DNA from 3 places in the Eubacterium album genome. Region 2 is predicted to be linked to each of the others. Evidence: predicted binding sites of a transcription regulator. Region 2 holds the regulator's gene; each other region holds the start of a gene.
What was found. The regulator HrcA, encoded in region 2, represses chaperone genes, less so after heat shock. The targets are predictions, from matches to a motif close to TGTTAGCACTCNNNNNNNNNGAGTGCTAACA.
Positions count from the first base shown of each region.

Region 1 (10,770 bases), on a different contig from region 2:
AATACCTGAACATTTTGCGGCAGTTGATAAGGCAGCAAAGGAAGCTGGAAAAATAGCAGTTATTTCAGTAGGTTGGGATCCTGGAATGTTCTCGCTTAACAGAGTTTATGCAAATGCAATTCTTCCAGATGGAAAAGATTATACATTCTGGGGAAAAGGTGTTAGTCAGGGACATTCAGATGCAATTCGTAGAATTAAAGGCGTTAAGAATGCAAAGCAGTATACAATTCCTGTAGAAAGTGCTTTAGAAAGAGTTAGATCGGGCGAAAATCCGGAACTTACAACAAGAGATAAGCATGAAAGAGAATGTTTTGTTGTATTAGAAGAAGGTGCAGATGCCGCTGCAGTTGAAAAAGAAATCAAGGAAATGCCAAATTATTTCTCAGATTACAATACAACAGTTCATTTCATTAGTGAAGAAGAATTAGAAAAGAATCATAGCGGAATGGCACATGGTGGATTTGTAATCCGTTCAGGAAAAACAGGAATGAATAAAGAACATAATCATATTATTGAATATAGCTTAAAGTTAGATTCAAATCCTGAATTTACTACAAGTGTTTTAATTGCATATGCAAGAGCTGCTAAGCGTCTTTATGATGAAGGACAGAAAGGCTGTAAGACAGTATTAGATATTGCACCTGCATATTTAAGCGAAATGAGCGGAGAAGAATTAAGAGCTCATTTATTGTAAAATATATTCGTACAAATTTCGAAATTTATTTTTTCGGTTACATTGTGAAAAATCTCTATAGACCTAGAATAGGGAGATTTTTTACGGGAAGATAACAAGAGGAGCCATTATAGTATGATACTTCTTAACTAGTCAGAATTATCATACTGTAATGGCTCCTTTATATTTTTTTATTATAAATTATTTAGATTTCATCAAGTTCATCATCTAAGAAATCAGTATCTTCAGTAGAAGTGTTAACATCACTCTTATCTGATGCTTTTTTTAAAAAAGAGAAATGTTCTTCAACAATAGCAGAATCTTTTTCGCTGTTATATTTATTGCTATTTAAAGAATCATTATTTACTTCGATATTATCAAATGTATCATCGTTTAATTCGTCATCAAGTTCATTAAATTCATCAGGTTCTGTAGCAGCCTGATTTTCTGAGGTATTATCTGAAATACTGCTTTTATTATCAAGCTCATCATCGGTAATATTAGATTCAGTATCATATTCTTCATCGTCAGTTAGACTTGATTCGGTATTATGTTCCGTAACATTTGGTACAGATTCTTCTTCAAATATGTCTGTGCCTTCTTCAGAAATATTTGTATCTTCAAATGAATCATCGTCCTGCTTTATATCATCAATGTCTTCGAAAATATGATTTTCTTCAGAAGGTATGTCATTGTTATCAAATGTTTCGTCATTAAATGAAGAAGCATCATCTTCCTCTAATTTGACAGATGAAACAAAATCATCGTTTTCAGAGTAATTTTCATCAAAGCCGTTATTTAAATCGTCAGATTCATCAACAAAGTCATCATCTAATGATTCAAAATCATCAATGTCACTATAATCTGTATCAACAAAATCATTTTCACTATTATAATTCTTTACTTTATCAATAACTTCAGATGTTTTATCCTTTGCAAAATCAACGGCATCATTGAATAAATCTTTAGCGTTGTCAATTCTTTCTTCACCAACAAAATCTGTGATTTTGTCTTTTGCATCACTTGCTTTATCTTTAGCAAAAGTAGCAGCATCAGTTACTTTTTTTACAGCAGAATTATATTTTTCTTCGCCAACAGCATCTACAATTTTTTCTTTAGCAGAATCAGCAGCTTCTAATACTTTATCAGCAGCATTATTAGCCATTGATTTAGCTTTGTTAGAATTAAATGTAATTGTTATTTTCTGAGTCCCATTTTTGTTAGAATTTGTTTTAATATCAAAAATCTTTTCGTCATCAAAGTCTTCAAAAATATCATCTTCAGTATATTTTTCCTCTTTGCGCTTCTTTAAATAAGATACCCCTCCAACAGCAGCGCCAATAACAGCGGCTGAACCAACTAATTTTTTAAAAAATCCCATAATACAGTCTCCTTTCGTTGTCAACATTTTAATATAATTATATAACTATTTTGGACTAAAATAAAGGAGAAATACATTAAATAATGTAAAGAAATTATGACAATTTTAATATTAATTATTAAAAAAAGAGGACATAATGTCATAAGTTATTGTGTGAGTAAAAAGTGAGTAAATATAAACTTATGTATATTACATACGCTAAAAAAATAGAATGTAATAAATTTACATAAATATCTATATTGAATGTGAATAATAAAAATGATACTCTACCTATTAGATTAGTTAAATATTCGTAAGAAAAGAGGAAAAACAAATGAAAATTACAGAGAATGGAAAAAATACTCTAATAAATGAACTTAAAGATTTTGATTTGGAACAGACATTAGAATGTGGTCAGTGTTTTAGATTTTATAAGTTAGATAAAGAAGAATATGTTATTGTTGCAAAAAATAAAATGCTTCATATAAAACAAGATGAAAATCAACTTATATTTTATAATACTTCAAAGGAAGATGTAGAAAATATATGGATTAATTATTTTGATTTGGATAGAGATTATAATGAAATTAAAGAATATTTGTTGAAGAAGGATAATAAGTTAGAAAGCGCAATTAAAGAAAAATATGGTGTTAGAATTTTAAATCAGGATTTCCATGAAGTTCTAATATCTTTCATTATTTCACAAAACAAACAAATACCTCAAATCAAGCAAGTTGTAAAAAGAATAAGTGAACAATATGGTGAATATCTTGGTGATGTAAATGGTGAAAAATACTATAGTTTCCCAAATCCTGAAAAGTTAGGAGAAATAACAGAAGAAGCATTTAGGGAAATGAAGTCCGGATTTAGGGCACCTTATTTATATGATGCATCACAAAAGCTTGCTTCAGGTGAAATAAATGAAGAATTATTTGCAAATCTAAATGAAGAAGATGGAAGAGAATTATTAAAGTCAATAAAGGGAGTGGGAGATAAAGTTGCAAACTGTGTTTTGCTATTTGGACTTGGATATAGAAATGCATTTCCTATTGATGTTTGGATTAAACGTATAATGGAAGCCATTTATTTTGGAAAAGAGACAAGTAAAGAGGAAATACAAAAATTCGCATCTAATCATTATGGTGAGTATGGAGGCTATGCACAGCAGTATTTATTCTGCTTTGGAAGAGATGCTAAAATTGGAACGAAAACAGATAAAAAGAAGAAAAGTGACAATAAAAAATAAAAATAAGGGGTTGCATATTTGAAATAATTGATATATTATTAGGTTATTGGGTTAGCACTCAAAAAGAAAGAGTGCTAACAAGCTGAAAAGGAGGTAGTTTTAAATGAAATTAGTACCATTAGGAGACAGAGTAGTATTGAAACAGGCTGAACCTGAAGAAAAGACACAGTCAGGAATTATTTTAACAACACAGTCACAGGAAAAACCACAACAGGCAGAAGTAATTGCTGTAGGTCCCGGTGGAGTTGTAGACGGTAAAGAAGTAACAATGCAGGTTAAAGCCGGAGATAAAGTAATATATTCAAAATATGCAGGAAATGAAGTTAAATTAGATGGCGAGGAATATATTATAGTTAGACAGAACGATATTTTAGCTGTAGTTGAATAGCTTCAATATCATACTTATGAATTGAAAATTTGAATGGAGGTTATAAAAATGGCTAAAGAAATTAAATTTGGAGCAGATGCCAGAGTTGCATTAGAAGCTGGAGTAAATCAGTTGGCAAATACAGTAAAAGTAACACTTGGACCTAAGGGAAGAAATGTTGTATTAGATAAATCATATGGTGCACCACTTATTACTAATGATGGTGTAACAATTGCTAAAGAAGTTGAATTAGAAGATGCATTTGAAAATATGGGTGCACAGTTAGTTAGAGAAGTTGCTACTAAGACAAATGATGTTGCAGGTGATGGAACAACAACAGCTACAGTTTTAGCACAGGCTATGATTAATGCAGGAATGAAAAATTTAGCTGCAGGTGCTAACCCAATTATTTTAAGAAAGGGTATGCAGAAAGCTACAGATGAAGCTGTTAAGGCAATTTCAGAAATGAGTAGTAAGGTTACAGGTAAGGAACAGATTGCTAAAGTAGCTGCAATTTCAGCTGGAGATGAAGAAGTCGGAGAAATGGTTGCAGATGCAATGGAAAAAGTTTCTAACGATGGTGTAATCACAATTGAAGAATCAAAGACAATGAAAACTGAGCTTGACCTTGTTGAAGGTATGCAGTTTGACAGAGGATATATTTCAGCATATATGGCAACAGATATGGAAAAGATGGAAGCAAACCTTGATAATCCATATATTTTAATAACAGATAAGAAGATTTCAAATATTCAGGAAATTCTTCCAATTCTTGAACAGATTGTACAGAGCGGCTCAAAGCTTTTAATTATTGCTGAAGATGTAGAAGGTGAAGCTCTTACAACATTAATTGTTAATAAACTTCGTGGAACATTTAACGTGGTTGCAGTTAAGGCTCCTGGATACGGTGACAGAAGAAAAGAAATGTTAAAAGATATTGCAATTCTTACAGGTGGTCAGGTTATTTCAGAAGAATTAGGCTTATCACTTGCTGAAACTAAGATTGAAGACCTTGGTCGTGCTAAATCAGTTAAGGTTCAGAAAGAAAATACAATTATCGTTGATGGCGAAGGAAATTCTGAAGAAATTCAGGGAAGAATCGCTCAGATTAAAGCTCAGCTAGCTGAAACAACATCTGATTTTGATAAAGAAAAATTACAGGAAAGACTTGCTAAGATGGCAGGTGGAGTTGCAGTTATCAGAGTTGGTGCTGCTACAGAACCTGAAATGCAGGAAAAGAAACTTCGTATGGAAGATGCTTTAAATGCTACAAGAGCTGCTGTAGAAGAAGGAATTATTTCAGGTGGTGGTTCTGCATATATTCATGCATCAAAGAAAGTTGCTAAATTAGTTGATACATTAGAAGGCGATGAAAAGACAGGCGGACAGATTATTCTTAAAGCTCTTGAAGCACCATTATTTACAATTGCACAGAATGCCGGACTTGAAGGTTCAGTTATCGTAAATAAAGTACGCGAATCAGAACCTGGAAACGGATTTGATGCATATAATGAAAAATATGTACAGATGGTTGATGCCGGAATCCTTGACCCTGCAAAGGTTACAAGAAGTGCATTACAGAATGCAACAAGTGTTGCTAGCACATTATTAACAACAGAATCGGTTGTTGCAAATATAAAGGAAGATGCACCGGCTATGCCTGCAAATCCGGGAATGGGAATGATGTAATTAAATAAAAATTGTATATAAATATATTTTATATCTTAAGAAGTGCTGACTTACATATGAATGTTTTGTCAGCACTTCTTTTTTTGACCACAATATTAAAATATGCTATGATATACGAATACTTAAAAATTTATGAAAAGGGTTTAGAAATAAAAACAATAAGAAATTATGGAGGGAAAACAAAATCATCTTCATATTTAAATAATGCAATCAGTGTTCCTGATAAGCCGGGAGTTTCAATTACTAATGCATGTTCAGTTGTGCTAAGTGGTAAGGGTGGAATTGATAATGTTGTAAATAATGCAGGTGCTTATGCTCTATTCTCAGGAGATATAAGCAGGGTTATGTCTTATTGCAATGGTAATGCAGTTGCTGAACCAAGATTACAGAAATTCATTACTATGACAACAGTAAACGGTGTGCCAAAAAAGAAAGTGTATACAGGTAAAAATATTACATTTAACAATATTGAAATCACATATAGAGATGTAACTTTAAGAGAAGGCATTGATTATACAATAACATATAAAAATAACAAAAAAATCGGTAAAGCCACAGTTAAAATTAATGGAATAGGTATTTACAAGGGAACACAGAATGTTACATTTAATATTGTTCCTGCAAAAGCAAATATTAAGGCAAAAGGCTTGAAGAACAAAATTAATGTAAAATTATCGAAGATTAAAGGTACATCAGGTTTTGAAATAGTATATTCTTTAAAGAAAAATTTCAAGAAAAAACATATAGTAACATGTAAGAAAAATAAATATACAATCAAGAAACTTGCAGGCAAAAAAACATATTATGTAAAAGCCAGAGCTTTTAAGAAGAATAATAAAAAGAAAATTTATGGAAGCTTTAGCAAGACTATAAAGGTAAAAGTAAAAGCGTAGAAGTAAACAAAACTAGTACTTAGAATTTAATCATAATTAAATCTTAAGAAATTGAGTGACGGAATTTAAAAATCATTAGATATTCTATAATCAAATAGAATGTGTTTTAGAAAAGGAGCAGAAAATGTACAACATATTAGTATGTGATGATGACAAAGAAATCGTAGAAGCGATTGATATTTATTTATCAAAAGAAGGTTATAATGTAATTAAGGCTTACGATGGATTAGAAGCAATTGAAAAATTGAAGTCAAACGAGGTACAGCTTCTATTAATTGATGTAATGATGCCTAAGCTTGATGGATTAAGAGCTACTTTAAAAATCAGAGAAAACAGTAGTATACCTATTATTATTTTATCGGCTAAATCAGAAGATTCAGATAAAGTAGTAGGACTTGATGTGGGAGCGGATGATTATATTACAAAGCCGTTTAATCCGTTAGAGTTGGTTGCCAGAGTTAAATCACAGATACGAAGATATACACAGTTTGGAAATATAGCTGAAAAGAAAAGTAATACATATGTTGTTGGAGGTCTTGAGATTGATGATGACAGAAAAATGGTTACGGTTGATGGTGAACCTGTAAAAGTAACACCATATGAATATAACATTTTGCTTCTGCTTATCAAGAATCCGGGAAGGGTTTATACAATTGAGCAGATATATGAAAGTGTTTGGAATGAACCTGCAATTTCTGCTGACAACACTGTAGCTGTTCACATAAGACACATTCGAGAAAAGATAGAGATTAATCCAAAAGAACCAAGATACTTAAAAGTAGTTTGGGGTTTAGGATATAAAATCGAAAAAATGTAGGAGTGTACCTTATGAAAAAATGGAAAACAATTTTTAATGTTTTAATTGCCATAGGAATTGTGGGAATATGTTATTCTTCTATGTACTTCGAGTTTAACGATAAAACTATAATGTCCAGAAATGAGGCAATGAGAAATTACAATAATATTGTTGAATCATCATTTTCAGCATTGTTATCAGATGTTGGAAATATTGCAACATATTATGATAAATATGGTAAAGATGAAAATGCGGTATTGCCTAACTCCAGTTATACTATAAAGCAATTGATTGAAATGTATGATAAACAGGATATTTCATCAGAGTATAATATGGGTGACTATTATGGAAATAGTGATTATTATGATAATGGCAGATATGAAGACGACAATAATGCATATAGTGATTATTTAGAGTATTCAAGTGATTATAATTTACAGGATTTTATGGATAGAAATCCTGAATATAGTTCAACTGAAAGTAAAGCAATTTTTAATTTCTTTTGTGATTATTCACTGTATAAATATTCGAGTAAGTATATGAATAATATAGATTCAAATGTATCGTACAAGATTTCGTATACCGATGTAGATGGGCAGCATATAGAATATAATACACAGGATGCCGAGAAGATTCTTACATCAAATGAATATAAAGAATATTTTTTGTATGACCAGTTGAACGATATAAAAATCTGTACTTTAGATAAACAGTTTTTTACAGCTGAAATATTTAACAGCAAGTGTAAAACATTTACAGATTACAATGATTTATATGTTTTAATGGCTGTTAATACAACATACCCATATGATACTAATTTAAGTTATTATGTAAAAGATGTAGTTACTTCAAAAAAGGAAATTTTAAAATACAACATAATGATTGTTATTCTTGGACTTAGTTGTGTGATTGCAGGTATAGCAGGTATTGGACTTGCTATTACAACAGGCAAGAATAAATGGAAGGAACCGGCATATTTATATACTATTGATTATTCATGGTGGGATTTAGTTGCAGTATCAGGTTTTGTTGTGACCTTAATTATTAATGCAGCATCCAGAGGTTTTTATACTGATGAAATTGATAATGTAATTAATCAAAACATTCTTAAAATAGTTTTATCAGCAATAATTTTTGTATGCTCAGAAATTATCGTTCAATTTGTAATGAGTATTATACGTAGATTAAAAGCAAAATCCCTCATTAGAACAAGTCTGCTTTATATTGTATTTAAGAAAAGCGAAGCGTTGTGGACTAATTTAAAAACAACGGTTAAAGTTATTATTTTTATGATAGTGATTATTACAGTCGCTTTAATAGACAGTGCGATTTATAGCATATTTTATTCTTTTGGTTTATTAGTTATAGCATTGCTAATAGAAACAGTAGCTTTAGCAGTTGTATTGTGGAAGTTTTTGGTTGAATATGAATTTATAAATGAAGAAACAGATAAGATTGCAAGCGGAGATACAAAAAGAACGATAAACGAAAAGCTTTTTTTTGGAATTAACCGTAGAATGGCACATAGTGTAAATAGTATTGGAATGGGAATTGATAAGGCAGTTGATCAGAATGTTAAGAATGAACGTATGAAAACAGACCTGATAACTAATGTATCACATGACATTAAAACACCTCTTACATCAATTATTAACTATGTTCATTTGTTAGATCAGGAAGAACTCGAAAATGAAAAGGCACAAGGATATGTAAAGATTTTGGAAGAAAAATCAAATCGTTTGAAGATACTTGTAGATGATTTAGTTGAAGCATCTAAGTTAAGCTCCGGAACAATTAAATTGACAAAAACAAAGATTAATCTTACAGAACTTATCAGACAAAGTTTAGGTGAATATGAAGAAAAATTTGAAGATAAGAAACTAAATATTGTTACAAATTTTCCTGAAGATGTAGTTTATATTTTTGCTGATGGAAGAAAAATGTGGAGATTATTAGAAAATCTTTATGGAAATATTTACAAATATGCTTTGGCTAATACAAGAGTATATATTGATGCGAATATTGTTGGCTCAAAAGTAAGAGTTGAAGTTAAAAATATTTCTGAGAGTCAGTTGAACTTTAACAGTGATCAGTTAACGGAAAGATTTATTAGAGGTGATGTTTCAAGAAGTACTGAAGGTAGTGGATTAGGATTATCTATAGCACAAAGTATAGTTGAAAATCACGGTGGAACATTTGATATTATTTTGGATGGAGATTTATTTAAAGTAATATTTGTAATGGATTTAATTAAATAAAAAGTTTTTTCCTAATAAGAAATGTGATAAAATAAGTTTATATGTTATCATAGATATAGTTATGATAAGAAATGATTTAACAAAGCAGATTTGGAGCAATCATATGAATATAAATGAATTGAAGGGCATTGGAGAAAAAACAGAAAAAGTATTTAATAAAGCAGGCATTCATACAACGGATGACCTGCTTAAATACTATCCAAGGAATTATGATATATATGAAATGCCGTTGTGGATACGTGATTTTAAATGTAATCAAATATGTGCGGTTAAAGCAATAGTTTATAAGCAGATTGAAATCAGACGTGTTCGTAATTTACAAATTGTAACAGCATATTTACAGGATGATACTAAAAATGTTATTCGGGCAACGTGGTTTAATGCAGCATATCTAAAGAACACATTAAAACCAGGATCAAGTTTTGTATTTAGAGGTATGGTTAAGGAGAATAGAGGAGCGTTTGTTTTAGAACAGCCAAAAATTTATAAGATAAATGAATATAAAGAATTGTTAGATAAAATGCAACCTATTTATCCTCTAGTTTCGGGTTTAACTGAAAAAATGGTTACAAAAGCGGTTGTGCAGGCTATTAAAGTTGAATTGCCGGTTAAAGAATATATGCCAGGTGCGGTACTTAAAGAGAGAGGTCTGATTGATATAAATAAAGCATATATGCAGATTCATTTTCCTAAAAATAAAATGGAGTTAAAGCAGGCGAAGGACAGAATAATTTTTAATGAATTTTTTGATTTTACATATTCACTTAGAAAATTTAAAGATAGTGATAAAGATAATGAAAATAGGTTTGTTATAAATAATTCAGAAGTAATTTCAACGATAATAAATGATTTGCCATATAAACTGACAAATGCACAGCTTAGAACATGGAATGAAATTGAAAAAGATATGTCCGGTTCTAAAGTAATGAATAGACTGATACAAGGAGATGTAGGTTCGGGAAAAACGATAGTTGCAACATTGGCTCTTATAAGTGCATCATTAAGTGGATATCAGGGAGCAATAATGGTACCGACTGAAGTTCTTGCAAGACAACATTTGGAAAGCATTAATGAATTAATTGCAGAAAATGAACTAAATATAAATACCGTTTTACTTACAGGTTCAATGAAAGCAAAAGAAAAAAGAGAAGCATATGCAAAAATAGAAAGTGGAGAAGTGTCAATTATTATTGGAACACATGCATTGATTCAGGATTCAGTTAATTATAAAAATTTAGCATTAGTAATAACTGATGAACAGCATAGATTTGGAGTAAGACAGAGAGAATCTATTGCAAATAAAGGTTCAATGCCACACATAATTGTAATGAGTGCAACTCCGATTCCAAGAACTCTTGCAATTATTATGTACGGAGATTTGGACATATCAATTATTGATGAATTACCAGCGAACAGATTACCAATCAAAAACTGCGTTGTTGGTACAAATTACAGACCGAATGCTTATAAGTTTATAGAACAACAGGT
Region 1 covers NZ_JAODBU010000001.1:4,439-15,208, reverse strand. The annotation lists gene N5B56_RS00060 (diaminopimelate dehydrogenase) at 1-694, shown strand, start outside; gene N5B56_RS00055 (hypothetical protein) at 879-2,054, opposite strand; gene N5B56_RS00050 (DNA-3-methyladenine glycosylase family protein) at 2,368-3,279, shown strand; gene groES (co-chaperone GroES) at 3,383-3,667, shown strand; gene groL (chaperonin GroEL) at 3,716-5,335, shown strand; gene N5B56_RS00035 (hypothetical protein) at 5,392-6,228, shown strand; gene N5B56_RS00030 (response regulator transcription factor) at 6,353-7,045, shown strand; gene N5B56_RS00025 (sensor histidine kinase) at 7,057-9,282, shown strand; gene recG (ATP-dependent DNA helicase RecG) at 9,386-10,770, shown strand, end outside.
Region 1: groES (co-chaperone GroES) is a predicted target of HrcA. The motif match lies at 3,329-3,359, and genes of this name have one in related genera.

Region 2 (10,770 bases):
TCAAAGTCATCACCACCAAGTCTGTTATCACCTGAAGTTGATAATACTTCGATTACACCATCACCAATTTCGATAATAGATACATCAAATGTACCACCACCTAAATCGTATACCATAATCTTCTGTTCTTTTTCATTATCAAGACCATAAGCTAATGCTGCAGCTGTTGGCTCGTTGATAATTCTCTTTACATCAAGTCCTGCAATCTTACCTGCATCTTTTGTTGCCTGTCTCTGTGCATCATTGAAGTAAGCAGGTACTGTAATAACAGCTTCTGATACCTTTTCACCTAAGTAAGCTTCAGCATCACCTTTTAACTTCTGAAGAATCATTGCTGAAATTTCCTGTGGTGTATATTTCTTATCATCAATTGCTACTTTGTAATCTGTTCCCATATGTCTCTTAATTGAAGAGATTGTCTTGTCAGCGTTTGTAACTGCCTGACGTTTAGCTGTTTCACCAACTAATCTTTCACCTGATTTTGCAAATGCTACTACTGATGGAGTTGTTCTAACACCTTCTGCATTTGTAATAACTGTAGGTTTTCCACCTTCCATAACTGCTACACATGAATTTGTAGTTCCTAAGTCAATACCAATAATCTTTCCCATGATATATTTCCTCCTAAATTGATAATTTTCTTATTTCTCGGTTTTCCGAGTTCAAATATATGTTAAATAATTTCTTATTTGTAAAATTAATTAGCTACCTTAACCATGCTATGTCTTATAACACTGTCTCTATATTTATAGCCTTTCTGGAATTCCTCAACAACAACATTTTCTTCTAATTCGTCATTGTCTTCATGCATTACTGCATTGTGTAATTCCGGATCAAACTGTTGGCCTTTAGCTTCAATGACTGTAACTCCCATTTCTTCAAATGCTGTCATCAACTGCTTATATATTAAATTCATTCCCTGACCTGTTGGTGATTTCTGTTCTTCTTCTGATAATGCTGCGATACCTCTTTCAAAGTTATCTACAATCGGAAGAAGTTTTTCAATAATTGATCTTGCACCAACTTCAAACATTGCTGATTTTTCTTTTTCGCTACGGTTTCTATAGTTTTGGAATTCAGCCATAAGTCTTTGATGTTTATCAGTTAACTCTTCTATCTGCTGGTCTTTCTTATCTTTCTTTCCAAATATTTTTTTCTTTTCTTTTTTGTCTGAAGAATTTTTATCTTCTGCTTCTTTTTTGTCTTTATCTTCTTTAGTATCTTCTGTTGTTTCTTTTTCAGTTTCTACTGTTTCATTTGTATCTTCTACTGTTTCTTCTTCAGTTTCAGATTTTTCTACCTTTTCTTCTTCAGGCATATCGTTAATATTCTTTTCCATTGGACCTTCCTTTCTATTCGTCTTCCTTCTTGAAAGCATCGCTTAACTGGCCCTTAACTGTTCTTAATGTCTCTACAACTTTCTCATAATCCATTCGCTTCGGACCTATAACTCCGATGGTACCTTTAATGCCATCTTCTAATTCATAAGTTGCTGTTACAACACTACAATCCTTCATTCCTTCTACCGGAGTTTCTTCACCGATATAAACCTGAATTCCTGTTTCATTATCATTTACCAAATTGGTTAATGGCTTCTTTTCTTCAAATGTTGAAAGCAACAAACTTGCATTCTCGTTACTGCTTAATTCAGGATACTTCAAAATATTCGTTGCACCTGATGTATAAATCTTCATCTGTGCTTCTGATGCAATGGCTTCTGTAATTGCCTGTAACACATCTGTTACTAATTCTTTATGTTCACCTGCATTAGATGTAAGTGTTGAAATAACAGCTATGTTAATCTGCTCAACTGCTAATCCTGCAAGACTTGTATTGAGTGCCACATTAAGTCTCAAAACCATTTCTTCATTAATCTGGTCTTTAACTTTTATAATCTTGTTTACTACTCTGTTTCTTCCCGAAACAACAATACATAAAATCTGATTGTCATCCATAAGTGACAACTGAATGAATTTTATCTTATCTTCGTTATCCCTTGATGTTGAAATCATTGTTGCATAATTAGTATTGGTTGCAAGCATCTTCGCCATATTCTGAAGAAGGGTTTCAACCTTATCAACCTTTTCAAATAAAAGGTTTTCTCTTTCAGTTACTTTCTTTTCTCTGTTGTCTAATTCCTGAACTTTTTCTTTCATTAAATCGTCAACATAAAGTCTGTAACCTTTATCTGTAGGAATTCGTCCTGCTGATGTATGAGGCTGAACTATATATCCCATCTCTTCTAAGTCAGCCATCTCATTACGAATGGTTGCTGAACTTAAGTTAAGATCTGTATACTTAGAAATGGTTCTTGAACCAACGGGCTCGCCTGTTTCCAAATAGTTACGAATGACTGCCTGTAATATTTTTACTTTTCTCTCTGTCAGTTCCATATTCCATCTCCTTTCTACTTATTAGCACTCGTTAGTTTTGAGTGCTAACATCTTTCATAAATTAAAATAGCACCCACCATATTATTTGTCAACATTTTTGCAAAAAAAATTATAGAAACTTTTGTAAATAATTTGTGAACATAGAAAAATAGCACAAACCTTAAGGATGTATATAATATCGAAAGAACGCTTTCGCTGCTTGCAATTAAAAATGTATATAATATCGAAAGAACGCTTTCGCTGCTTGCCACTCGTAGCAGTTCTAATGTTCCATCATATGGTCTGACATTAGAACCTTCGGTTCTAGTCATTCCATATGATGGAACATTGAACCGACGGTGGCAAATGCTCTTTCGTTATTATATACATTTATCCGGTTTGTGCTATGATGTTTAATTTTAGATATTTTTATTTTGGATATTATTAAATATATATTTTTTGAATGCAATTAGTTTTGTTTTTTTATTTTCCCCAATACTAGTATTAATGTTCAATTAATTACCTACTATAATTCCTATTATAATTATTATAGTTTATTAGTTTCTCTATATTTATTAGTATTAAATAGAGTATTCTACATATTATATTATTATAATAAAAACTCTGATAATACTACATTGCTTACATCAATTCCTCTTTCGGTAAGTTTTATATTGTCGTTTTCGGTTTTCAATAATTTCTCCTGTGTAAGTTTTTCTAAGACATTACCGTATACGTTTTCTATCTTCTTATTAAATAATGTTTCAAATTTAGTTTTGTTTACTCCTTCCATCATTCTAAGGCCTAAAAACATAAATTCTTCCATCTGATCATTTTTAGAGAGTCTTTCAATGTTTTTATGAATTGAACCTAATCTGTTATAATCAGTATCAAAGTCTGTATCATTATCACTTTTCTTTCGATAAATTTTTTCTTCGAATACAGATTCATCTTCTCTTGATTGTTGATTATTATTTTCAAATTCATAATCATCTTCATCTTCAAATAAATAATCCATCATTTCTTCACTACCATATTGAAAAGCTGTCATTTCATCCATATTATCTTCGCAATTGTATATTTCATTTATGAAAGCAATGTACTTATTTAAATCTGAAATATTATTATATCTTTCATTTTCTAATAAAGAAGCTGCTCCTATTCCAAAGCCAATATAATTTTTTCTCTGCCAATATCCTACGTTGTGTCTACATTCCATGCCTTCTTTACTATAATTTGATATTTCATATCTGTGATATCCATTTTCTTCTAAGATATTCTTTGTCATGTAATACATTTCACGCTCAGTATCTTCATCAGGAAGTATATCCTTTCCCTGCAATGCTGCTTCATTTACCCTGTCATACATTATCGTGCCCTCTTCTACTATAAGGCTATACGCCGATATGTGCTCTGGATTCAAGGCAACTACCTTTTCTAGAGTTTCTTTATATGATGAAATCGTTTGTCCCGGAAGTGCACTCATTAAGTCAATGTTAATATTGTCAAATCCACATTCCCTTGCTATTCGATAATTATCCAAAAACTCCTGCCATGTGTGTATTCTTCCAATGCTTTTTAATTCATCATCATTTGCTGACTGAAGTCCTATGCTTAATCTGTTCACTCCGGTTTTCTTGTAAACTTCTAATTTTTCTCTTGTCAAAGTGCCCGGATTACATTCTATCGTTATTTCTGTATTTTCATTTATATTTGCATATTTTTTTACTGCATTCATTATGCATTCAAATAAATGTGATTCCAATATAGAAGGGGTTCCTCCTCCAAAAAAGATTGAATCTACTTCATATCCATTCAAAATATTTTTTGACAATTCAATTTCTTTTATTAACGCATCCACATACTCCTCTTTAGTTTTGCAATCTGCCCTGTCGGAGAGAAAATCACAATAATCACATTTTTTTACGCAAAACGGAATATGGATATATATTTCTAAATGTTTGCTCATTTTTACCTCTCTTTTCAACTAATAAGGTCCCTCTGCCTGCTGCAAAGAGACCTTTTATATTAATCTTCGTCCAATTTGAGTACTGCCATAAATGCTTCCTGTGGTATTTCAACGTTACCAACCTGACGCATTCTCTTCTTTCCTTCTTTCTGTTTTTCAAGAAGTTTTTTCTTACGTGAAATATCGCCACCATAACATTTAGCCAAAACATCTTTTCGCATTGCCTTAACTGTTTCTCTTGCAATTACTTTACTTCCGACTGCTGCCTGAATTGGAATTTCAAATAACTGACGTGGTATTTCATTTTTAAGTTTCTCGCACATTTTTCTGCCTCGTTCATATGCTGTAACATCCGGAACGATAAATGAAAGTGCATCCACTTCTTCCTTATTAATAAGAATATCAAGTTTAACTAACTTAGCTGCTTCATATCCTTTCAATTCATAATCAAATGACGCATATCCTCTTGAGCGGGATTTAAGTGCATCAAAGAAATCATATATTATTTCATTTAACGGAATATCGTATTCGAGTAATGCTCTTGAACCTTCTACATATTCCATTCCTATATATGTTCCTCTTCTTTGCTGACATAATTCCATAATAGCACCGATAAACTCAGTTGTTACCATTATTTCCGCATGAACAATAGGTTCTTCCATATGCTCAATTTCACTTGGGTCAGGCAAATTAGAAGGATTTGTAAGTTCTATAACACTTCCATCGTTTTTATATATTTTGTAAATAACACTAGGTGCAGTTGTAACTAAATCAAGATTGTACTCACGCTCAAGTCTTTCCTGTACAATTTCCAAATGAAGCAATCCTAAAAATCCGCATCTGAAGCCAAATCCTAATGCAAGTGATGTTTCAGGTTCATACTGCAAAGCTGCATCATTTAACTGTAATTTTTCAAGAGCATCTCTTAAATCAGGATATTTTGCTCCATCTGCCGGATAAAGTCCACAGTAAACCATAGGATTAACTTTTTTGTATCCGGGAAGTGGTTCTGCACAAGGATTATCTGCATTAGTAATAGTGTCACCTACTCGCGTATCTTTTACGTTTTTGATGCTGGCTGTAATATATCCAACCATGCCTGCACTAAGTTCATCACATGGAATAAACTGTCCTGCTCCAAAATATCCTACTTCAACTACATTTGCTGTTGCTCCCGTAGCCATCATTTTTATATTCATACCTGCTTTTACAACACCATGTTTTAAACGGCAAAAAACAATAACTCCCTTATACGCATCATATAAGCTGTCAAATATTAATGCCTGAAGTGGTGCGTCAACATCTCCCTGTGGTGCCGGTATTTTTTCCACTATCTGTTCTAATACTTCTTCTATATTTAATCCTGTTTTTGCTGAAATAAGTGGTGCATCATGAGCTTCAAGTCCGATTACATCTTCTATTTCATTTATAACTCTTTCAGGATCTGCACTAGGCAAATCTATCTTGTTGATAACAGGGAATACTTCCAAGTCATGATCAAGTGCCATATAAACATTTGCCAAAGTCTGTGCTTCTACACCCTGTGCTGCATCGACAACAAGGATTGCACCATCACATGCTGCAAGGCTTCGTGATACTTCATAGTTAAAATCGACATGTCCCGGTGTATCGATAAGGTTAAAAATGTATTCTTCTCCATCTTTTGCCTTATATACCGTTCTTACTGCCTGTGACTTAATCGTTATTCCACGTTCTCTCTCTAGTTCCATATTATCAAGAACCTGTGCCTGCATTTCTCTGCTTGTTAACAATCCTGTTTTTTCAATAATTCTATCTGCCAAAGTTGACTTTCCATGGTCAATATGGGCAATAATGCAAAAGTTTCTTATTTTACTCTGATCAATGTGAGCCACTGTTGTTCCTCCATGTTGTTTTATATTGGTTTCTTGTTTAATTATGTTCTATTTTAAATATAATGCATACTTTTCCACACTAACGCTCATTATAGCATATTATAAAACTATTTTCCATCGTGTTCTTTCAGATAAACTATGTAATGAGGTTGGTAATTTTGAGTCAAGATATATATACGAAACACATGACGAATATGTTGTTCTTCATTTAGTTTCCCAGAACAACGGGATTACTTTTATTCCTGATAAATTTTATATGTCGAGACCTTACAATAATTTAAAAGCCACCTCATGCAACAATAGTATTCTTTAACGTAGAAAAGGTAAATAATCAAATATCTACTAAAAAAATATACTATCATAAGCATATAGTGGCTTTTAATCTATAACTTGTGGCATTACATAATTTTACTTATTCAAAATCGTAAACCATTCCCCACTGATTTCTAACTGAAGTAAGAGTTTCCATTACATCTCTTACAATCTGAAGATTTTCCTGTCCTGAATTATTATTAATATATTCTTCCATATCCATAACTTCATATTGAAGTGCTTTTTTCGTATCACCTTCGTCTATAACCTCAGTATGTCCGTCAGCAGTATATGTAATTGTTGCTTTTTGAGCTCTTGGATATTCATCTATCTGTATATATCCCTTTTCTCCTGAAATAACACCTCTTTTTGGTTGTTTTGCTCTCATTGTAAGTGCAATAACAGACATTTGCCCATCATTATTTTTTAAAATAATTCCACTTGTTTCATCAACTCCTGTTTCAAAATAATTTGCAGTGGTAAGAACAACATTTGGCTTACTTTCCATAAAATATCTGGCAAATGATACTGCATATACTCCTATATCAAGCAATGCCCCACCTGCTAATGATTTTGAGAAAAATCTGTTATTCACATCATATTCCTTGCAACTTCCAAAATTAACCTGCACCATTTTTACCTTTCCAATTTCACCATCTTCTATCATTTTCTTTATCTTCTTATATAAAGGCATGTGAAGAAGTGTCACGCCATCACATATAACTAAATTATTTTTCTTTGCCACCTTGACGCATTCTTCTAACTGTCTGCTGTTTACCGTAATTGCCTTTTCACAAAATACATGCTTTCCTGCCTTTAATGATTTAAGCATCATTTCATAATGCATATTGTGTGGAGTCGCAATGTATACTATATGAATATTCTTATCTGATAGCATTTCATCTAAATCATTATATGCATGTTCTATTTTATATTCTTTGGCAAAATTTTCAGCCTTCTCAAGCGAGCTTCCACACACTCCATAAACAGTTCCATGTACTGCCCACAATGCCTCTGCCATTTCACTGCCAATCCATCCTGTACCAACTATTCCCCAGTTTAAATTACTCATGATTATCCTCCTAACTTAATATCCACATTTTTCAAATTGCTTTTGTATAACACCACAATCTTTTAATCTATTACACGAATGCCACTTTCTCCTGCAATTAATGCTTTTGACACTATATTATAAAATAATGATGTTTCTACTATGCCTGTTATGTGCTTTAATTTTTCATCTAATGCTTTTACATCCTGCCCTTTTTCAAAGTACGCATTCATAAGATAGTTTCCGTCATCACTTAATAAAGTTCCCATTTTCATTTCTGTTGAACGTTCTTCTACTTTTGCTCCCATTTCTTCTAATTTAGATTTAACATATTCTTTTGCACTTTTTATTACTTCCACTGCAACTGCATGTTCAAATGTTAACTCATCTGAATATTTTTCTTCATCCGCTAATATCACATAATCTTTTGCCATAACAGCTACTATTTTTTCTCTTGTAAAAATTCCGCCATCAGTCTTTAACGCATTAAGATTTTTGTCAATCTCATTGCATCCGTCAAACGCAATATCAATTTGTTTAACAAATTCTAATGGTAATACTTCTATTCCTGCTTTGACACATAAATTCATTGTATCTTCGCTAGGTGTAACTGCTTTAACTTTCTTATTTCCATTTTTTAGTTCTTCAATAAGAAAAGCTATTGTTCTTCCTCCACCAAGTCCTATAATCATTCCATCTTTAATCATTTCATAAGCTGCTTTTGCACATTTTTGTTTCATTTTATAATTCCTCCTGTTTATATGTATTGCCCCCTCCCTTCGGTCGGCGGCTATTCGTCGGAAACATTTATAGAAAATGAACTTCGTTCATTTTGTTTCCTCCTCTTATAATTTTTCATCTGCCATAAGATTTTCACATTTGCTTAATCTTTCATAACTTTTCTGCTGTCCTACTGTTAAAAACAAATATAGAATTTCTATAATTGTTGTTGCTGATACTCTTGAGAAATAAAACTCATTTAAGAATAATTTTTCTCTGGTAGCCGTCTGTATATGATAGTCTACCGTCTTTGCAATAGTCGAATCGGGATTATTTGTAATGCCAATGGTTGTTGCTCCATTTTCCTTTGCGGCCTCAACCATTTTCTGAACCTGCTTCGACTCTCCTGTGTTAGAAATTGCAATTAACACATCTTGTTCTTTTAAAGTCATAGAAAATGATAATTGAGTTTCCCATATGCTTCCTGCCATGGAGCGGATTCCAATTTCATTAAACTTATATGCGCCGTCTAAAGCTACAGGAATCGTATTTCCTACTGCAACAAACTGTACAATTCCCGCATTCTGTATGCTTTCAAGAATCTTATCAAATTCTTTTGTATCTATTAATGAAATGGTCTGCTTCATTTCTTCTATTTTATTTGCCAAAATATTTTGTAATGACTGTCCGATATCTTCTCTTGTAATATCATTAGAAACCGGTATGTTGTCATCACCTTCAACAATTTCTCTTGCCAGTGCAATCTTCAAATGGTGAAATCCGTCCACGTCACACTTTTTGCAAAATCGTGAAACACTTGCTACACTTGTTCCACTATTCTTAGCTAATTCTGAAATTGTCATATTTACAACTTCTTTATAATTGCTAAGTATGTAATTTCCTATCTTTTTTTCCTGTTCAAAAAACGAGTCATATAATCTGTTTATATTTTCAATTACCGAAATATTTTTTTTCATCTTATTCCCTTTCGTGAAAATCATTTTCATATCTTTATAATACATAATAATTATTTTCACGTCAATGTCTTTTATGAAAATTATTTTCTTGATTTCTTTTCTTATGAAAGATTTATTTTCCTACCACGTTTATTAATTTTTGTAAGACTAAAATCCACTTTGCCCACTTTAAAATGGGAATAATTTTTTCACTTCACATTTATTAATTTTTTAATAAATATTTTGACCTAATTAAATTTTTATTTTATGATTTATTTTAGATGTGATGAAAGTATCATAATATGCCTCAGAACTTGTAACATCTATGCCTTTATCACTATCATTTAAGTATTCGATTATTTTTATTATGAATTGGAGCATTATATATGATTATTTGTAAAAATAGAGAACTAAAGACCAAAACTAAACTTGTTATTTTTGATATGGACGGGCTGCTTTTTGATACGGAAAAGTTGTTTATGGAAACTCAGGCTCCTATATTAGAAAAATACGGTTATAAACAAAGAAAAGAAAATTATGTAAAAACATTAGGTATTGCCGGAGAGAATCTCAAACGTACTCTTTATGATATTTACGGTTCTGATTATCCTGATGAGATAATCTCTAGCGAGACCCGAAAACAGGTGAATTATATAATTGAAAAAAACGGAGTTCAGATTAAGCCCGGAATAAAAGAGCTTTTGCAGGCTCTATTTGCTGCAAACATTCCATGTGTAGTTGCTTCATCCACTAAAACTGAAATTGTATTAAAATATTTAAAGCGTGCAGGAATTGATAAATATTTTAGTTTCGTTATTGGTGGTGACAAAGTTAACGAATCTAAACCAAACCCTGAAATTTTTCTTAAAGCATGGAAATCAGTAGATGTTTCCTTAGAAGCTGCTCTTATATTGGAGGATTCTGAAAATGGTTTATTAGCTTCAAAGAATGCAAATATTCCTTCTATTTGCATACCTGACTTAAAATATCCTGAACCTGAGTACGAATCCATTCCCGCATATATTGTAGAAACTGGATTAGATGTTATTGATATTTTGGGAATTTAAATGAGTTTTATTTTTGAGATTTAAATAACTTTACTTGAAGAATTTGACCAACTTTATTATTAAACTTTAAATAACTTTTATTTCGGAGAATTTAAACAGCTTTATAACTCAGATATGAAATTTTTGTTCACTTTAATTTAAAACAAAAACCACATCTTTACCTATTTTCTTTTAGTTAACTTTAAAAATAGTATATCTGATGTGGTTTTTATATTTCTAAATCTTATTTATATTTTTTAATCTGTTCACTTAAAAATTCAGGATCTTCAAAATAATCAATCTTCATTGCATGTTTAACTTCGCTTAAAGTCTGTGCTGCTCTTTCCTGTGCAACTTCTGTTCCTTTTTTAAGGATTTCGTATACACCTTCGATGTCTTTTTCGTATTCTTTTCTACGTGCTCTGATTGGAGAAAGCTCTTCCTGGATAACATTGTTAAGGAACTTCTTA
Region 2 covers NZ_JAODBU010000004.1:275,933-286,702, reverse strand. The annotation lists gene dnaK (molecular chaperone DnaK) at 1-611, opposite strand, end outside; gene grpE (nucleotide exchange factor GrpE) at 698-1,339, opposite strand; gene hrcA (heat-inducible transcriptional repressor HrcA) at 1,353-2,393, opposite strand; gene hemW (radical SAM family heme chaperone HemW) at 2,983-4,341, opposite strand; gene lepA (translation elongation factor 4) at 4,401-6,215, opposite strand; gene N5B56_RS05760 (Gfo/Idh/MocA family protein) at 6,628-7,599, opposite strand; gene rpiA (ribose 5-phosphate isomerase A) at 7,662-8,318, opposite strand; gene N5B56_RS05750 (MurR/RpiR family transcriptional regulator) at 8,424-9,275, opposite strand; gene N5B56_RS05745 (HAD family hydrolase) at 9,641-10,321, shown strand; gene trpS (tryptophan--tRNA ligase) at 10,545-10,770, opposite strand, start outside.

Region 3 (10,770 bases), on a different contig from region 2:
GCTGAATTAGTTGAAAAAATTGAAGCAATTGAAGGCGTAATTAAAGTACGTATTGTAAAATAATAAAGCAAAATTTAATGTGATAAATTACTGTTTGTTATACGGTATTAATACTTAAAAAATTATTGATCACATTATTAAAAAGCCTTGGATAATTAATGTTTAATTAGTCTGAGGCTTTTTGTGACTTTTTAGGTATATATTTATGGATGATTGGGAATATGTTAACCATATATAATTTATAACGGAAAGGAGAAAAAGAATATGAATTTGTTAGCTAGTGCTACTCAAGAAGAAGTAGAAAGTGTATCAGACAATATTGAACAATTATCAAAGGACGTGAGCAAATTATCACAGATTGGCAGTGATTTAATAGATAAAGCGGTAGCCTTTGGTATAGATATAATTATTGCAGTAATTATATTTGTAATTGGGAAATTTATAATTAAATTTATTCTTAAGTTTGTAGATAGAATATTTGCCAAATCATCAGCAGATGAAGGTGTAGCGAAATTTATTCATTCAGTATTAAAGGTTACTCTATACATCATACTTGCAATTACAATTTGTGGACAGATCGGTATAGAAACAACATCATTTGCAGCAATTGTTGCTTCCGGAGGTTTAGCAATAGGTCTTGCATTTGAAGGAAGTTTATCAAATTTTGCAGGTGGCGTTATGATTTTAATTATGAAGCCGTTTACTGTAGGAGATTATATAGAATCAAATGGAGTTGAAGGAACAGTTTACAAAATTGATATATTCTATACATCATTAAAAACAGTAGATAACAAATCTGTAAAATTACCGAATGGAACGTTGTCAAATAGTATTTTGACCAATTATTCAATGAATGAAAAAAGAAGAGTGGATGTTGAGGTTGGTATAGGATATGATGATAATATAGAACTTGCACGTAAAGAACTCGAAAGAGTGATGAACAGTTATTCTAATATAATGCACGATGAGGCAAACGCAGTAGTTGTTAAAAATTTAGCAGACAGTGCAATTATAATGGAAGTTAGAGTGTGGGTACCTACTGAATATTATTGGGATTGCAAATTTTATTTAAACGAAAATATACGTGTTTCTTTTGATAAAGCAGGAATTTCAATTCCATTTAATCAGCTTGATGTAAATGTACACAATGTAGATTAAGATATTTTGATAAATAGTAGAGCCTATATTTTTATGAAAAAACTTAGTTACAAACTTAGGTATCATATAATTGCTAAAAAAACTGAGGTTAATCCAATGGGATGGATTCAAACCTCAGTTTTTTATTAAAATAAATTCTTTTATTTACTTAAATATTCTTTGTTAATAGCGATTACTTTATCCATTGCTTCCTTACCAGGAGCACCAATTGTTAAACGCTTATCAACACATGTTTTAAGACTGATTGCATCATATATATCTTCTTCAAATACTGGACTGATAGCTTTAAATTCGTCTAATGTCATATCGTCAAGAGAAATACCTTTGCCTTCGCAGAATAAAACAAGTTGTCCAACAATACCGTGAGCATCTCTAAATGGAACTCCATGATTTACTAAATAATCAGCAGCGTCTGTAGCGTTAGTAAATCCGTTTTTAGCGCTACTTTCCATAACCTGCTTATTGAATGTCATAGTATCAATCATTCCTGTAAATAATGCGATACAACCTTTTGTAGTGTCAATTGCGTCAAATGCAAATTCTTTATCTTCCTGCATATCTTTGTTGTAAGCAAGAGGAATTCCCTTCATTGTAGTAAGAATAGAAGTGAGAGCACCATAAACACGTCCTGTCTTTCCTCTAATTAATTCAGCAATATCAGGATTCTTTTTCTGAGGCATAATGCTTGAACCTGTACTATAAGAATCGTCAATATTTACAAATCTGTATTCGTTAGAATTCCATATGATAATCTCTTCACAAAATCTGCTTAAATGCATCATAATTGTAGATAATGCAGACATCAATTCAATTACATAATCCCTGTCAGAAACGGAATCCATACTATTTAATGTCGGACCATCAAAATTAAGCAAAGAAGCAGTGTATTCACGATCAAGAGGATATGTTGTTCCAGCTAATGCACCTGCACCTAAAGGACAATAATTCATACGGTCATAAATATCTGTTAATCTGCTTCGGTCTCTTTTAAACATTTCAAAATATGCGCCAAAGTGATGAGCTAAAGTTACCGGCTGGGCTTTCTGCAAATGAGTAAATCCCGGCATAAAAGTTTCAGTGTTTTCTTCCATAACTTTCATTATAGACAAAAGTAAAGTTTTTAATAATGAGTCAAGTTCAACTACTTCATCACGGACATATAATTTCATATCTAAAGCAACCTGGTCATTACGGCTTCTTCCTGTGTGCAATTTTTTACCAGGGTCACCGATTCTTTCAATAAGGTGAGCCTCAACAAAGCTGTGAATATCTTCATGCTCAGGAGTAAACTCTAAATGTCCGTTTTCAATATCAGTCAAAATGCTATTTAATCCGTTAATAATTGCAACTTTATCTGATTCTTCAATAATACCCTGCTTTGCAAGCATGGTCACATGAGCAATACTTCCCTGAATATCCTGTTTATAAAATTTCTGGTCAAATGATAATGACGCATTAAAATTATGTACTAATTTATTTGTTTCTTTTGTGAAACGGCCTCCCCATAATTTCATATGTAATTCCTCATTTCTTTTTTTGTATTTACATCTTACAAATATATTACAATAAACAAATTGATGAAAATCTTTTTGGTATAAACAAATTTCTGAATCGTTTTTGTTATATATTGCGCTAAGACATCTTTAAAATTATAGCATTATAACAGTAGTTTTTCAAATATATATTTGTAGAGTAGATGTTTTGAAGCTATGCATATAATAATGTATTTTAATTAAAATTTATATTTAGAAAGTTATTACATAATTTTACAAATGGATTAAATTTAATAAAGCAAAAATATAACAACATATAACAACATATAAAAGTAAAATATAACAAAAAATAAAACAAAATCGTTACAATATAATAAGGATTTTTTATGTGCAGATATTTACATAATCATATAGAAATTATTATTTGAAAATATTCTGCAATATAATATAATGGTTCGTGGATTAAAAAATTAAATTAATGTTAGGATTAAAGCAGCTTCGTGTATTATGCATATAAAGTCCTGGCATTGAGATAAAAGGAAGAAAAATGAAATTATATTTAGCACCATTAGAAGGAATAACAGGATACATATATAGAAATGCCTTAGCGGCAGTATTTGAACAACCGGATAAATTTTTTGCACCGTTTATAGGTACAAGTCAGAATAAAAAATTTTCTAATAAAGAAGTAAGAGATATAAATCCGCAAAATAATAAAATAAATGTTTTGATTCCTCAGCTTATGACAAAACAGACTGATCAGGCACTTAGTGCAATGAGTAAATTAAAAGATTACGGATATACAGAGGTTAATATAAATGCAGGCTGTCCGTCAGGAACAGTAGTATCAAAAGGACGTGGCTCAGGCCTTTTGAAAAATCTTGAAGATTTAGATATTTTGCTTGATAAAATGGTAAATGAGTCAGGGATGGAAATATCAGTAAAGACGCGAATCGGAATGTATGAGCCGGAAGAATTTTACGAAATACTCGAAATATATAATAAATATAATTTAAAGGAATTAATTATACATCCAAGAGTGAGAGAAGATTTTTATAATAACACTCCTAATTTAGAAGTTTTTGAGTATGCTTATGAAAACAGCAAAAATAAACTTTGTTACAATGGTGATGTAAATAGCGTAGATGATTATAATAAAATTATAAAACGATTTCCAAACATAGATAGTGTAATGATTGGTCGTGGAGCAATTACTAATCCAAATATTTTTTCTGAAATACGAGGTGGTGAGAGAGTCACTAAAGAAAAATTGTATAGATTTAATGAAATTATATATAATGATTATAAAGAAGTAATGAGCGGTGATAGAAATCTTTTATTTAAGATGAAAGAAGCATGGAGATATATGTCACCACTATTTGAGAATTATGAAAAGAATTGGAAACGAATCAAGAAAGCAAATGACTTAATTCATTTTAATAATGCAATAGAAGAAATGTTTAAATGTGATATTATAAATTAACGAATAATAAAATGGACACTTAAAATGATTTGCTCTTAAAAGTTTAATTTTTGTTGTACTTTTAAGGGGCATACAAAAAAGTGTCCATTTATTATTGGATAAATAATTAAATTACTAATTTTTTTTCTAATAAAATATGTTGTTAAATAATATTACTTAGTTATGATTTCAAGAATCTTGTTGCTTCTTTCGATAAAAGCTGTCATTGATTCTGGATTAAGAGGTGTATGACTAATCATTGCGAGGTCGTATAACTGCTTGCAAATTAAATCAGTATTTTCTCCCTCAGGATTATCAATGATATATTTAACAAGGTTGTTGTTTGAATTAAGAACCAGAGTTTCACCTGCACCACCAAACATTGAAGGATCCATTCCTGCCATTCCGTACATCTTCATCATGTCCTGCATACGACGGCTTTCTTCTGATAAAGTAATCATAGAAGAAATAGAAGAATCTTTCATCTTTTCAACCTTAACATCAAGAGTATCTCTGTTTAAAGCTTTCTTAAATGCTTCAGTTAATTTGTCAGTCATTTCTTTTAATTCATCTTCATTAACTTCTTCTTTGAAAGTATTTGTTAATTCAGCATCAATACGAACAAACTTTACATTTTCATTTTTTTGCTCTAATTGTGTTATAAATGGCTGGTCGATAGCATCTTTCAAAATAACAACATCTATATTTTCGTTTCTATACATATTAATGTACTGACTTTGCTGAACAGGGTCAGTTGTATAGAAGATTGTGTTTTCGTGAGCTTCTTTATTTTTTTCTAAGCATTCTTTAAATGTAAGGAATTTATCGTCAATATTTTTAAATAAAACATAGTCAGACATCTTCTCACAGAATTTTTCATCTTTAAGGCATCCATATTTAATGAATGGTGAAATGTCATCCCAGTATTTTTCGTAATTTTCTTTATCTGTTTTGCACATTCCTGAAAGCTTATCAGCAACCTTCTTAGTAATGTAATCGGAAATCTTCTTAACGAATCCATCGTTCTGAAGAGCACTTCTTGATACGTTAAGTGGAAGGTCAGGACAATCGATTACACCCTTTAATACCATTAAAAATTCAGGAATAACTTCTTTAATGTTATCAGCAATAAATACCTGATTGTTATATAATTTGATAACACCTTCTACAGATTCGAATTCAGTATTAATCTTAGGGAAGTAAAGAATACCCTTTAAGTTAAATGGATAATCCATATTTAAATGAATCCAGAATAAAGGTTCCTTATAATCCATAAATACTTCATGATAGAACTGTCTGTATTCTTCTTCAGTGCACTCATTTGGATGCTTTGTCCAAAGTGGAACGGGATTACTAATGCTCTTAGGTCTTTTAAGGATTTTAGCTTTAGTAGTAGCAGGAGAAACCTCTACAACCTCTTTAGTTCCATCTTCATTTTCTTTTTCTTCAGTTTTAGCTTCTTCAACAATAGTTTCAATTACTGTATCTTTGTCAGTTACTTCTGATTCAGGAATTGTATCATATTCTGGTTCAGCGTTTGGGTTAGAAAGGAATATTTCAACAGGCATAAAAGAACAGTACTTGTGAATGATTTCACGTGCTTTGAACTCATTTGCAAATTCTAAGCTATCATCATTTAAATATAAAGTAATCTTTGTACCTCTGTCTGTTTTATCGCAGTCATCCATAGAAAATTCGAGACCATTTTCACATTCCCATTTTACAGCCTTAGAACCTTCTTTATAAGAAAGAGACTCAATAGTAACTCTATCTGCAACCATAAAAGCAGAATAGAAACCTAAACCAAAATGACCGATAATCTGGTCTTCGTTAGTTTTGTCTTTGTATTGCTCAAGAAATGCTTCAGCACCTGAGAAAGCAATCTGATTGATGTATTCATCAATTTCCTCAGCTGTCATACCGATACCGTTATCGATAAATGTTAATGTCTTGTCTTTAGCATTGGCTATAACCTGAACTTTAAGTTCACTTTCTTCGTCATCTTTAAATTCGTATTCTCCGATAAGAGATAATTTTTTTAATTTTGTAATTGCATCGCAACCATTAGAAATAAGTTCTCTGAAAAATATATCGTGATCAGAGTATAACCATTTCTTTATAATTGGGAAAATATTTTCACTGTTAATAGATAAACTACCTTTTGTAGCTGCCATATATATCACTCCTTTATATAAATCTATTAGTGTTTGCAAATACTATTTCTTTTTATTTTATCAATTTTCACAATTCCGAAGTATTTGCATTCACCATAATTTTTACGCTTGATATATATTTTAGACAGGTCAAATGTAAAAGTCAAGAGAAAATTAGCACTCGATAAAAAAGAGTGCTAACAAATGCGCGAGAAGATGTGTTTATGAGTTTTAAAATTGTATTGAATTTATAATTTATTCGATTTCAAGTTCGAAATGCTGATTTAGTAAAGTAGTAATTTGTTTATCCCAGAATTTATCAATGGACTTGTCCATTGTAAATATACTTAAGGAGGTACCTGTAATAACATTTAACTTGTTGTTTTCATAATTAATATGTATGTACATTCCTAAAACCTGCGAAGCTTCAATGTTAGTATCAACAGAAGTTAACATTTTTTCAATATAAGAATTAGGAAGTTTTAATGTGATTTTAAATTTTAATGGAGCGTTTTTCCCTTTGATAATTTCAAAACATATATGTCTGATACTTCCCCATGAGATGAAATCGTCTTCAGGTTCTTCAAGTTCATTTTTTTTAATAAAATCTTTGTTAATACGCCCGTCAACAGAGAAAGTGTTGATTGTTGTTAATTCTAATTCGCTTACCAACATATAGTCAAATGTATCTTTTATAAAAATTGCGTTCATAAATTCGTTTTTACTAATCACATTAATTGCTATCATGCAAATTCTCCTTTATTTTGCTACTAAAAGTCTGTACTTGTTACTATAGCAAATATGGATGCAAACGGCAATTAAAATTGACTTTTAAGGTTACAAATGATATAAAAGAATATAATTGTATTGGGTTTTATTTTTTCTGTAGAATGAATATAAATATAAAATAAAATGATATATTTTAAATAACGGGATGAGATGGATAAACAAAGATACAAAATAATTACATGAAAGGAACAGAAAAATGGGTTTTATTAAAGGAGCAATTGATGCAGTAGGTGGAACATTTGCAGATCAGTGGTTAGATTATTTTACACCACCGACAAATTTAGGAGCAGGAGCAGTTATATATAAGGCTGTTCTATCAGAAACGAACAGAGGAAGAGGATCAAATACAAAAGGTTCAGTAGGAATTTATGGAGACGTATTAGGTGATATAACCGATATGGGTAAAGAGTTAATAAAAAAATTATAAATGAAACTTATAAAGGCTATCAGATAATAGTAAATCTGATAGCCTTTTAATCAGCTCCTGACGGGATTCGAACCCGTGGCCTACGCATTACGAGTGCGTCGCTCTACCAACTGAGCCACAGAAGCGTGTCACACCTATATATAATACAAAATGATAAAATTGTTGTCAATTAATTATTAGATTAAATCTTAAATACGTGAACTAATTATTTACATTTCATTGTAAAGTGGTTATAATAACCGTATTGTCGGAAAGAAGAACTTTTTGACATCTTAAAAGTTAATTGTTAATATTTTTGTTGGCATTAATATTTAATCAGATTTAATGATTGTTAGGAGAGTCAATGACAAAAAAATATAAACCATACAGAACAGCGAATAACAGGGACATTTATAAAAAGTATGATAATAAACGTAACAGACTTGAAAATCCACAGAAATATGACAATGTCAAATTGTTTGGATTCCGCTCAGGAAAGTCTTATAAGATGATTCCGGCATTGTTATATTATGTATTAGTTATTTCATATGTGTTATTTAGTTTATATGGAGAATTTACATCACTTAAATTTGAACCACTAGATGTTGTTTTAGAGATATTTAAATATGTATTTATTCTCGTTGCAGTATTAAGTCCGGCATTATTTTTGTCAGATTTTAAATATATAGATAACATTCCGGTATTTAGAAAACATAATCCTGTTTCAGGGTTTATAGGTATTTTAGTTGTTATACTTTTATGCTATGGAATTATGCAGGTAGAAATATATTGTATGAGCGATACATATAAAACATCAGTACAAAAATATGATGAAGAATACCGGAAAAAGTTAGAAGAAAGACAAAAACAGTTAGAAGATGAATCGCTTCTTAACGAAGAAACATTGACTGTGGAAGAAACAACTGTTTCCATAGAAAAATAATCTGATATTAGGAAAAATGAGCAAAATTCATTTGCTATAAAAAAGTTTCCCATAATCGGCATCTGACTTAATTGAGAAACAAGACATATAATTGTAGGAGAAATGACAATATGAAAAAAAGAAGTAGTATAGTACTTGTTTGCGTAATAGTAATAGTAATTGCGTTAGCAGTAATAGTAATTGCGTTAGCAGGAATAGTTGGATTTAATTCTTTAAAAGAAAGTGAAAGCAATAACAAGAAAGTTACAACGACTGAAGTTATCACAAAAAATACTGATAAAGAGAAAGAAACAACTACAGAACAGGAAACAGCAAAGATTAATAACAATGGTAATGGAAATAATTCAGCTGAAGATATATTCTTTGATGGAGATAAAGATGGTTCATCAAATGATAAAAAAAATGATTCTTCAGATGATGTATTAAATGATAATAGTAACAATAGTAATTCTACAGATGTAGATTCTAACAGTGATGATGATTGGTCAGATTTATACTAAATAAATAATACATCTGATTGTTCATAATATATGGGTGGATTAATCACCAAAAATAAAAAAATGGAGAGGTCATATGGAAAAGAAATTAAAGGTTGGCGTTTTAGGCGCAACAGGAATGGTAGGACAGAGATTTATAACTTTACTTGCAGATCATCCTTGGTATGAAGTTACAACATTAGCTGCAAGCCCACGTTCAGCAGGGAAAACATACGAAGAAGCTGTAGGCGATAGATGGAAAATGACAACACCTATGCCTGAAAAAGTTAAGAACATGATTGTTCATAATGTTAATGAAGTAGAAGCAGTAGCTTCAACAGTTGACTTTGTGTTTAGTGCAGTAGATATGTCAAAGGATGAAATTAAAGCTATTGAAGAAGCTTACGCTAAAACAGAAACACCTGTAGTTTCAAATAATAGTGCACATAGATGGACACCTGATGTACCAATGGTTGTTCCTGAAATTAATCCTGAACATTATGAAGTTATTAAATACCAGAAAGAAAGACTTGGCACAAAGAGAGGTTTCGTAGCAGTTAAGCCTAATTGCTCAATACAGAGTTATGCACCAGTTCTTACAGCATGGAAGGAATTTGAACCTACAGAAGTTGTAGCAACAACATATCAGGCAATTTCAGGTGCAGGTAAAACATTTAAAGACTGGCCGGAAATGGAAGGAAACATAATTCCATTTATTGGTGGTGAAGAAGAAAAATCTGAACAGGAACCACTTAGACTTTGGGGAAAGATTGAAGATGGTGTTATTAAAAAGGCTACAAGTCCTATAATAACAACTCAGTGTATCAGAGTACCGGTTCTTGATGGACATACAGCAGCAGTATTTGTTAAGTTTGCTAAGAAACCTACAAAGGAACAATTAATTGAAAAATTAAGAAACTTCAGTGGTCTTCCACAGAAACTTGAACTTCCAAGTGCTCCAAAGCAGTTTATTCAGTACTTAGAAGAAGATAACAGACCACAGGTCTCATTAGATGTAAACTTTGAAAATGGTATGGGAATCTCAGTAGGTAGATTAAGAGAAGATACAGTATATGATTATAAATTTGTAGGATTATCTCACAATACTTTAAGAGGCGCAGCAGGCGGAGCAGTTCTTTCAGCAGAACTTCTTACAGCACAGGGATATATTACAGCAAAATAATTAATTAAAATTTTAAAGCAGATGGTGTCAATGTGATGCCATCTGCTTTTATATGCACCTAATGAATCTACAAAGGATACTCGACAGATTTGACGTATTAGTGATAAAATATAATTTAATATTCAATAGGATGGAGAAAAAAGATGAAGAATACAGGATTTTATTATGTTAAAGAAGTGGCGAAAGAAAAAAGCTTTTCTAAAGCATCAAAGAAACTTGGAATTTCGCAACCGGCTTTAAGTTCATATATCAATAAATTAGAAAAAAAGTGGGGAATACTTTTATTTGACAGAAGTATATCACCTATTGAACTTACAGAATTTGGCAAATCATATTTAGAGTATGCGGGTTCAGTTATAGAAGCTAAAGAACGTTTTGAAAAAGAAATATCGGATTTAAATGAACTTAAAACCGGAACGATTGTATTAGGCAGTACTGCATGTTTTTCGTTGAGTTATTTGCCATATGCGTTAACAGAATATAGTAAAAAATATCCCGGAATTAACTTTCAGATAATAGAAGGAAAAACTCCGGATATTCAAAGAAAATGTTTAGACGGTACGGTTGATATTTTCCTTTCTGACAGTGATATAGATGATAGTTTATTTGAAAAAGAAGATATATTTGAAGAAAGAATTGTTATAGCGGTACCAAGGGAAAATGTTATAAATGAAAAGTTGAAAGATTATCAGGTTAGTCCTGAAACT
Region 3 covers NZ_JAODBU010000001.1:35,663-46,432, reverse strand. The annotation lists gene N5B56_RS00195 (phosphoglycerate dehydrogenase) at 1-63, shown strand, start outside; gene N5B56_RS00190 (mechanosensitive ion channel family protein) at 265-1,158, shown strand; gene argH (argininosuccinate lyase) at 1,299-2,672, opposite strand; gene N5B56_RS00180 (tRNA dihydrouridine synthase) at 3,199-4,134, shown strand; gene htpG (molecular chaperone HtpG) at 4,287-6,287, opposite strand; gene N5B56_RS00170 (DUF5721 family protein) at 6,522-7,013, opposite strand; gene N5B56_RS00165 (hypothetical protein) at 7,252-7,482, shown strand; tRNA gene N5B56_RS00160 (tRNA-Thr) at 7,535-7,607, opposite strand; gene N5B56_RS00155 (hypothetical protein) at 7,826-8,404, shown strand; gene N5B56_RS00150 (hypothetical protein) at 8,515-8,904, shown strand; gene asd (aspartate-semialdehyde dehydrogenase) at 8,978-10,063, shown strand; gene N5B56_RS00140 (LysR family transcriptional regulator) at 10,207-10,770, shown strand, end outside.
Region 3: htpG (molecular chaperone HtpG) is a predicted target of HrcA. The motif match lies at 6,439-6,469, and genes of this name have one in related genera.